2 regions of the Sporosarcina saromensis genome follow, and region 1 is predicted to be linked to the other one. Evidence: a T-box and tRNA genes for the amino acid it is inferred to sense, from the RefSeq annotation. Region 1 holds a T-box; the other holds one or more tRNA genes.
The links. The T-box of region 1 lies ahead of thrS (threonine--tRNA ligase). A T-box ahead of a tRNA ligase gene usually reads a tRNA of that ligase, here a tRNA-Thr.
Positions count from the first base shown of each region.

Region 2: it has a tRNA-Thr gene. The T-box ahead of thrS (threonine--tRNA ligase) is inferred to sense a tRNA for this amino acid. The anticodon was not compared.

Region 1 covers NZ_CM142738.1:3,116,237-3,120,439, forward strand. The annotation lists gene infC (translation initiation factor IF-3) at 1-317, opposite strand, end outside; gene thrS (threonine--tRNA ligase) at 840-2,777, opposite strand; T-box leader at 2,828-3,067, opposite strand; gene dnaI (primosomal protein DnaI) at 3,132-4,079, opposite strand; gene ACVHUV_RS15990 (replication initiation and membrane attachment family protein) at 4,083-4,203, opposite strand, start outside.
Region 2 covers NZ_CM142738.1:1,553,078-1,557,280, reverse strand. The annotation lists gene queG (tRNA epoxyqueuosine(34) reductase QueG) at 1-709, opposite strand, end outside; gene ACVHUV_RS07715 (B3/B4 domain-containing protein) at 765-1,469, shown strand; tRNA gene ACVHUV_RS07710 (tRNA-Leu) at 1,604-1,684, opposite strand; tRNA gene ACVHUV_RS07705 (tRNA-Cys) at 1,714-1,787, opposite strand; tRNA gene ACVHUV_RS07700 (tRNA-Gly) at 1,798-1,872, opposite strand; tRNA gene ACVHUV_RS07695 (tRNA-Gln) at 1,877-1,948, opposite strand; tRNA gene ACVHUV_RS07690 (tRNA-His) at 1,958-2,033, opposite strand; tRNA gene ACVHUV_RS07685 (tRNA-His) at 2,073-2,148, opposite strand; tRNA gene ACVHUV_RS07680 (tRNA-Trp) at 2,172-2,245, opposite strand; tRNA gene ACVHUV_RS07675 (tRNA-Tyr) at 2,252-2,336, opposite strand; tRNA gene ACVHUV_RS07670 (tRNA-Thr) at 2,347-2,422, opposite strand; tRNA gene ACVHUV_RS07665 (tRNA-Phe) at 2,438-2,513, opposite strand; tRNA gene ACVHUV_RS07660 (tRNA-Asp) at 2,519-2,594, opposite strand; tRNA gene ACVHUV_RS07655 (tRNA-Met) at 2,598-2,672, opposite strand; tRNA gene ACVHUV_RS07650 (tRNA-Val) at 2,782-2,857, opposite strand; tRNA gene ACVHUV_RS07645 (tRNA-Glu) at 2,973-3,047, opposite strand; tRNA gene ACVHUV_RS07640 (tRNA-Ser) at 3,068-3,159, opposite strand; tRNA gene ACVHUV_RS07635 (tRNA-Asn) at 3,163-3,237, opposite strand; rRNA gene rrf (5S ribosomal RNA) at 3,293-3,408, opposite strand; rRNA gene ACVHUV_RS07625 (23S ribosomal RNA) at 3,673-4,203, opposite strand, start outside.

The DNA of each region.
Region 1 (4,203 bases):
AAGAATTTGATACCGTTACGAAGCTTTGTTTGGAAATCATGTTCGTCAATTGTTGGGCTTAAGCGCACTTCTTTGACGTTAATGATTTTTTGGTTCTTTCTCACTTCGCGTTCTTTCTTCTGTTGTTCGAACTTGAATTTTCCGTAGTCCATAACGCGGGCTACAGGGGGTTTTGCTGTTGGAGCGACAAGGACAAGATCCAAATTCGCGCGGGCTGCAATATCAAGTGCCTCGTTGCGTGATTTGATTCCAAGCTGGTCGCCATTGTGGTCAATTAGGCGCAGCTCGCGGGCACGGATGCCCTCGTTTACGTACATGTCTTTGCTAATAGTAATCCACCTCCGAATGTTGTCTCGCGAATACACGGTTTGGGTATACCGCCCACCATTCCGGCAGGGGCCCCATAGTCCATTCGATTAAGAAGAGCACAGGGCACCGGAACGTTCAGAAAAAGAGCTAAATAACCCGTAAAAAAACAGCTATCATGCAATTTCCTTTAGGAACGTAGCAATTCCGAGGGACTGGTGCCCGTAATCCGGACAATAAAAAAGGTAGACAAACAGTACATTTGTCTACCCGCTTATGTGTACGTACACCTACGTGTACGGCACGTTCACTCATGTGCTGACCTGTCAACAACGTAAAGCGTCGATCAGGTGAGAAGCGGGCAGCTCCTTCTTATACCACAAACTGTATTCATTAACCTTAATAAGTCTATCATTCAATAAAAGGAATGTCAACCGTTTAATTTAAAGCGCTACTTTCACATACCGCAATGCTGTTAAAAAGTTCAGCCAGGAAAACTCGATTACCTGGCTGAACTTAAACAACTCAAGAAATTATTCCTCGTGTGAAACATCCGCTTTTATCAAGTTCAAAAAGTCAGCAAACGGCATGCTTTCTGATTTTTGCTCACCATATTTACGTACATTCACTTCTCCAGACTCGACTTCTTTATCGCCTAGTACTAGCATATAAGGAATTTTTTGTACTTGCGCTTCACGAATCTTATAACCAATCTTCTCATCACGGCTATCAAGATCTACTCGGTAGCCTGCAGCAACCAACTGTTCTTTCACTTTATTGGCATACTCAAAATGCGCATCAGGTGAAACTGGAATCACTTCGACTTGGACAGGTGCAAGCCATGTCGGGAACGCGCCTTTGTACTCTTCGATTAAGAAAGCCACAAAACGTTCCATTGTTGAAACGACACCACGGTGGATGACTACAGGACGGTGTTGCTTTCCGTCTTCCCCGATATATGTCAATTCAAAGCGTTCCGGCTGTAAGAAATCAAGCTGTGCAGTCGAAAGTGTTTCTTCCATACCAATCGCTGTTTTAACTTGAACGTCCAGCTTAGGACCATAGAATGCTGCTTCTCCAATTGCTTCTACATAGTCCAAGCCCATTTCATCCATTGTTTCTTTCAATAGACGTTGTGCATGTTCCCACATTTGATCATCATCATAATATTTTTCAGTATCTGCCGGATCACGGTACGACAGACGGAATGAGTAATCATTAATATTGAAATCTTTATACACATCAATGATTAATTGAACAACTCGACGGAATTCGTCTTTGATTTGATCCGGACGAACAAAGATATGCGCATCATTCAAAGTCATTCCACGGACACGTTGTAACCCTGACAATGCGCCAGACATTTCATAACGATGCATTGTGCCAAGTTCCGCAATACGGACAGGCAAATTCCGATAAGAATGGATGCCATTTTTATAAATCATCATATGGTGTGGGCAGTTCATCGGACGGAGCACTAGGTCTTCATTATCCATACTCATGACCGGGAACATGCCGTCCTGGTAGTGTCCCCAGTGGCCTGAAGTTTCATATAATGCTTTACTTCCAAGTACAGGCGTATACACGTGATCGTAACCAAGCTTCACTTCTTTATCGACAATATATCTTTCAATGATTCGACGAATTGTTGCACCTTTTGGTAGCCATAAAGGAAGGCCTTGACCGACTTTTTGGGAGTTTGTAAATAAATTTAACTCTTTTCCGATTTTACGGTGATCCCGTTCCTTCGCCTCTTCCAACAAGCGTAAATGTTCTTGTAAATCTTCTTTTTTGAAGAATGCTGTTCCATAAATACGTTGTAGCATCTTGTTCTTGGAATCGCCTCGCCAGTATGCACCCGCAATACTTAACAGTTTGAATTCCTTCAGCTTGCCTGTGGATGGAACGTGTACTCCGCGGCAAAGGTCGAAAAATTCTCCTTGCTCGTAAATGGATACTTGCTCGCCGGCTGGAATCGCTTCAAGCAATTCAATCTTATAGGGATCGTCAATTTCTTTGAAACGTTTTTCTGCTTCATCACGCGAAACATCATGGCGGATAATCGGTAAATTTTCACCGATAATGCGTTTCATTTCCTTCTCAAGTTCAGGCAAATCTTCCGCTGTAATCGGTGTAGGTGAATCGATGTCATAATAGAAGCCATTGTCAATGACTGGTCCAATCCCTAATTTTGCATCTGGAAACTTGCGTTTTACCGCTTGTGCCAGTAAATGCGCAGTACTGTGGCGTAAGATTTCAAGCGCCTCATCTGATTGGGGAGTAATGATGGCAATGTCACCATCTTCAAGGATTGGTGTTTTCAAATCCACAAGTTTCTCTCCAACCTTACCTGCCAACGCACTTTTTCTTAGACCAGGGCTGATAGATCCAGCAACCTCTTCTGTTGTTGTGCCCGCGGGAAATTCCTTTATCGCACCATCTGGAAATTTTAATTGAATCTGTTCTGCCATTGTAAACACTCCTCACTCGATTTTTTTGAACAAAAAAAGCCCCATCCCAATAAAGGGACGAAGCTATTGCTCGCGGTTCCACCCTTCTTCCTTCCACATCCTCGATACGTACTCGCGGACATGGAGCTCTGAAACGGCTAACGGGCCGGGGCCGTCATCAGCTACTAAAGAAGTTCACTGATGCTGTTCAGAGGTGGTAAATCGATGTTCGCAACTACAGGGCTTGCAGCCTAAAGACCCTGTTCTCTGTAAGTGGAGCTATCGATTCATGTCCTCTTCAATACATTTCGAATATAATACTCATTAGTATAAGGAATGTCTCAGAAAATTGCAAGTGACGATTTGTCCTTCATGTCAATTCCGATTTCTAAGGTTGGAACCTTTCAATTCAATCGGTTTACTTACCGTTTTAATGCGTTCCATAATTCTCGCTGCTTTAACCTCTTCCTTTTCACCTCGTTGCGTATACGCTAAGTGATGCTCCAACTCTTTAAAATTATAGTTCGAGGTAAAGAAAGTAGGCAATTTCTCTGCCATTCGGTATTGTAAAATCGTACCTAGCACTTCATCTCGCGCCCAGGCAGAGATGGATTCAGCACCAAAATCATCTAACATAAGGACTTCCGCTTTCTTCACAAAGTCAATCTTGTCATTGAACGTTTGGTCTTGAATCGATTGTTTAATTTCCCGCAGAAACTCGGGAATATAAACAATGACTGTCCTCACTCGACGATTAGCAAGTTCATTCGCAAGTGCTCCAAGAATATAAGATTTGCCCGTTCCAAATGGCCCGTAAATGTAGAATCCGCGCTCCGGCAGTTTTCCTGTCTCACTGTATTCACTAAGAAATTGTGCGGCTGCTTCAATTGCAATAATGCGACTGTCATCATGCTCTAAATTGACATGGTGAAGACGCGCTTCCATCACATCTTTTGGCATGTGCATACTATCAATCATATTCGTAATGTTTCGTCTTTCATCGTCAACCAATTTATTCGGACATTTAACATAATCAATGTCAATGAACCCTTGCGACAAAACAAGTTTTGGTTCAAAGCCTTTCATTACGTTTATGCACCCATCCAGATGTGGACACTTTTCACATTGATGTGAAGCAGACACAAACTCATATAACTTCATTAAACTCTTCTCAACAACCGCTTTGTCAATGGAAGCCGCATGCTCTTCAATAAACTGTTGAACAGCGGGAGATTCCATCACTTCATTTCGCACCGCTTCATATCTAGCCGCCAACTCTGACGGATTGACAACCCTTCTTAATGTACTTCCGATTCGCTCCATCTATTATTTCCCCTCCGTTCTCATCGCATCTAACTTGGCGATTAGTTGACGACGTTTTTCATCCATGGATGGGTCAACATCCTTTTTGTTAGCTTGTTTACGATCATCTGTTTCATCGTTTTTA
Region 2 (4,203 bases), 1.6 Mb from region 1:
TACGGTTTCCAATTTTCGCACGGAACTCTTCGGGAATCGGCTTTTTAGATTGAGTCAAAAATGCAATGCAACGTTGTGCATTCAATTGCCCTCCTTGAATGAGTGCTCCCGTCGGACAGGCATCCAAGCAAAGCGTACAATCTTTGCATTCATCTTCCATTGGGGTATCCGGTGCAAATGGAATGTTCGTGATCATCTCACCTAAATAGACGTATGAACCGAATTCCGGTGTAATAATGGAGCAGTTTTTCGCAGACCAGCCAATTCCTGCTCGTTCCGCTACCGCACGGTCCACCAATTCACCCGTATCGACCATAGAACGCATCTTGGCGTCGGGTACTTGTGTAGCAATAAACGTTTCCAACAATTGTAGCTTCTCACGGAGCACTACATGATAATCCATCCCCCATGAAGCTCTACAAAAAATTCCACGACGCTCTCCTTTCTTTCCTTTCGGAGAAGCATCCATTTTTGATGGATAAGCTACTGCTATGGCGATGATACTCTCAGCCTGATCGAGCAATAACGTCGGTTCCGTCCGTTTTTCAACGTCACTTTCTTCAAAACCGGATTGATACCCCAATTCCTGTTGTCTTTTTAATCGGTTCTTCAATTCAAGAAAAGGGGCTGCCGTCGTAAAGCCAATTTTATCAATTCCGATTGCATGTGCATACTCTCTTATCGATTGTTGAAGCTGAGCGACCTTCACAACGTTTCGCCTCCTTTATGATATGATTGACAAAAAGATAACAAGGGTGATCGGCTTGAACATTCAAATAGACAAAGAACTCTTAACCATCCTACCACATGTAAAAATCGGCATTAACCATTATACCAAAATTACGGTATCAGAATCTCCTCAAATGTTAAAAGGTAGGCTCCAATTATTTCAAGAACAGCTTTATTTCGAGCTGGACACTAAACCATTAACTGAGTTTGCAAACATACAAGAATGTCGAGCGGTTTGGAAAGCTCTTGGCGCGGATCCAAACCGCTATCGTCCTTCAGTAGAATCCCTTTTTAGAAGAATAAAGAAACAAGAGTTTCTTCAATCAGTGCATACCGCTGTCGATTTAAATACATTCTTCTCTCTTCAATATGAAATACCGATCGGCATTTACGATTTGGCGAAAATTGTAGGTGATATTCAACTGACACAAGGTAATGAAGACGACAGCTATGATGGCTTAAACGGTCGTCCCAATTCATTAAATCGTCTTCTCTTACTGAAAGACGATTACAGTCCTTTTGGTAGTCCTTATGTGGACTCTGTCAGAACAGCAGTGACAGCAGAAACGACTGAAGCGATACAGATTTTCTTTATACGGCCATCTATGGACACAACAGAAGCCCTTCAACTTCTTCAAGCGAGCGGCAAGATGTTTACGAGCATGAGTGGCGGAGAAGCTGAGTCTTTTGTGCTGCATGCAGGTCAAACTTCTATTGCATTAGAGAATGATCAGGCTTAAGTTCATTATGAACTAAACTTAGATAGGCCCCTAGCATAAAACGCTTCCTCTTCATAAAGACAGAGAGAAGCGTTTTTCAGGATGGTTCCCCAATAAAAAAAGATACAACCTGGGTTGTATCTCGTAAGTGTGGATACCCGAGGCCGGACTTGAACCGGCACGCCTCGCGGCATCGCATTTTGAGTGCGACGTGTCTGCCATTCCACCACTCGGGCATATTCAGAATACACAGCGTTCATAAAACTGGAGGCGGCAACCGGAATCGAACCGGTGGTAAGGGTGTTGCAGACCCGTGCCTTACCGCTTGGCTATGCCGCCGTATGAAAAGTGGAGCGGAAGACGGGATTCGAACCCGCGACCCCGACCTTGGCAAGGTCGTATTCTACCACTGAACTACTTCCGCGAAACTGGGGTAGCTGGATTCGAACCAACGAATGACGGAGTCAAAGTCCGTTGCCTTACCGCTTGGCTATACCCCAAAAAGTAAATGGGGCGGACGAGGGGAATCGAACCCCCGAATGTCGGAACCACAATCCGATGCGTTAACCACTTCGCCACGACCGCCATAATAGAACTATATTCATTTTGGATAATTGCTGTGAATGGGGCGGACGAGGGGAATCGAACCCCCGAATGTCGGAACCACAATCCGATGCGTTAACCACTTCGCCACGACCGCCATCATATTGAATTAAACAGTAATGGCAGGGGCAGTAGGAATCGAACCCACACCAAAGGTTTTGGAGACCTCTATTCTACCGTTAAACTATGCCCCTGTATAATGGTGGTGGGGGACGGATTCGAACCGCCGAACCCGGAGGGAGCGGATTTACAGTCCGCCGCGTTTAGCCACTTCGCTACCCCACCAAGGGAAAAATGGTGCCGGCGATAGGAGTCGAACCCACGACCTACTGATTACAAGTCAGTTGCTCTACCAACTGAGCTACACCGGCATCACTATATAAAAATGGTGGCTCAGGACGGAATCGAACCGCCGACACAAGGATTTTCAGTCCTTTGCTCTACCGACTGAGCTACTGAGCCACATATGGCGGTCCCGACCGGGATCGAACCGGCGATCTCCTGCGTGACAGGCAGGCATGTTAACCGCTACACCACGGGACCATTTGGTTGCGGGGACAGGATTTGAACCTGTGACCTTCGGGTTATGAGCCCGACGAGCTACCACTGCTCCACCCCGCGATAATAATAGTTGTAGGAATTTTAAATCCTACGCTTTCAGTGTTTCATAAGATGTTGTTATAATTTCCTTTTAGGAAATTATACAAATCACATGTTGCGTTTAAGTTAATGGTGGAGGATGACGGGTTCGAACCGCCGACCCCCTGCTTGTAAGGCAGGTGCTCTCCCAGCTGAGCTAATCCTCCAAGTTTAAAGCGTGATAAGCTGCGCATCTCTTTGTCAGCTTCTTTCACTCACTCGGTCACTCGGTCACGTACTGTTGTACGTTCCTTCTTTTGCTTTGTAATGCTAAGTAGTAAATGGTGACCCCTACGGGATTCGAACCCGTGTTACCGCCGTGAAAGGGCGGTGTCTTAACCGCTTGACCAAGGGGCCATATAATAAGTAAAGTAAACTGGCGGAGAGCAAGGGATTTGAACCCTTGAGACAGCGTTAACCGTCTACACGATTTCCAATCGTGCTCCTTCGGCCACTCGGACAGCTCTCCAATTGGCTCCGCAGGTAGGACTCGAACCTACGACCGATCGGTTAACAGCCGATTGCTCTACCACTGAGCTACTGCGGAATAATCAGTAACAACTAATTTACGGTTGTTACATTCAGTCATCTTGTAAATGACTGCCCAGCGACGTCCTACTCTCACAGGGGGAAGCCCCCTACTACCATCGGCGCTGAAGAACTTAACTTCCGTGTTCGGTATGGGAACGGGTGTGACCTCTTCGCTATCGTCACTAGACTGTTTTTCACAGGACAAGATTTATTATATCAAATCTGGTCAATATTGCAAGCGTTTTTTTTAAAATAATTTATTTTTATTCGCTCAAAACCGGATAAAACCAACATTGTTGCTAAACACAAGTTCAACTATACTAAATTAACATTGTCCAGCTTCGACTCCCAGTCGCTCGAGGTCATAAGCCATCCTGCTCCCGTGGCTATGCCACTCCTTGCAGGCCGTCTTATGCTTGTCGCGCCTATGCGGTCGTCTCCGCTTTTCTTAAAGGATAAGTCCTCGATCGATTAGTATCCGTCAGCTGCACGTGTCGCCACGCTTCCACCCCGGACCTATCTACCTCATCATCTTTGAGGATCTTACTTACTTGCGTAATGGGAAATCTCATCTTGAGGGGGGCTTCATGCTTAGATGCTTTCAGCATTTATCCCGTCCATACATAGCTACCCAGCGATGCCTTTGGCAAGACAACTGGTACACCAGCGGTATGTCCATCCCGGTCCTCTCGTACTAAGGACAGCTCCTCTCAAATTTCCTACGCCCGCGACGGATAGGGACCGAACTGTCTCACGACGTTCTGAACCCAGCTCGCGTACCGCTTTAATGGGCGAACAGCCCAACCCTTGGGACCGACTACAGCCCCAGGATGCGATGAGCCGACATCGAGGTGCCAAACCTCCCCGTCGATGTGGACTCTTGGGGGAGATAAGCCTGTTATCCCCGGGGTAGCTTTTATCCGTTGAGCGATGGCCCTTCCATGCGGAACCACCGGATCACTAAGCCCGTCTTTCGACCCTG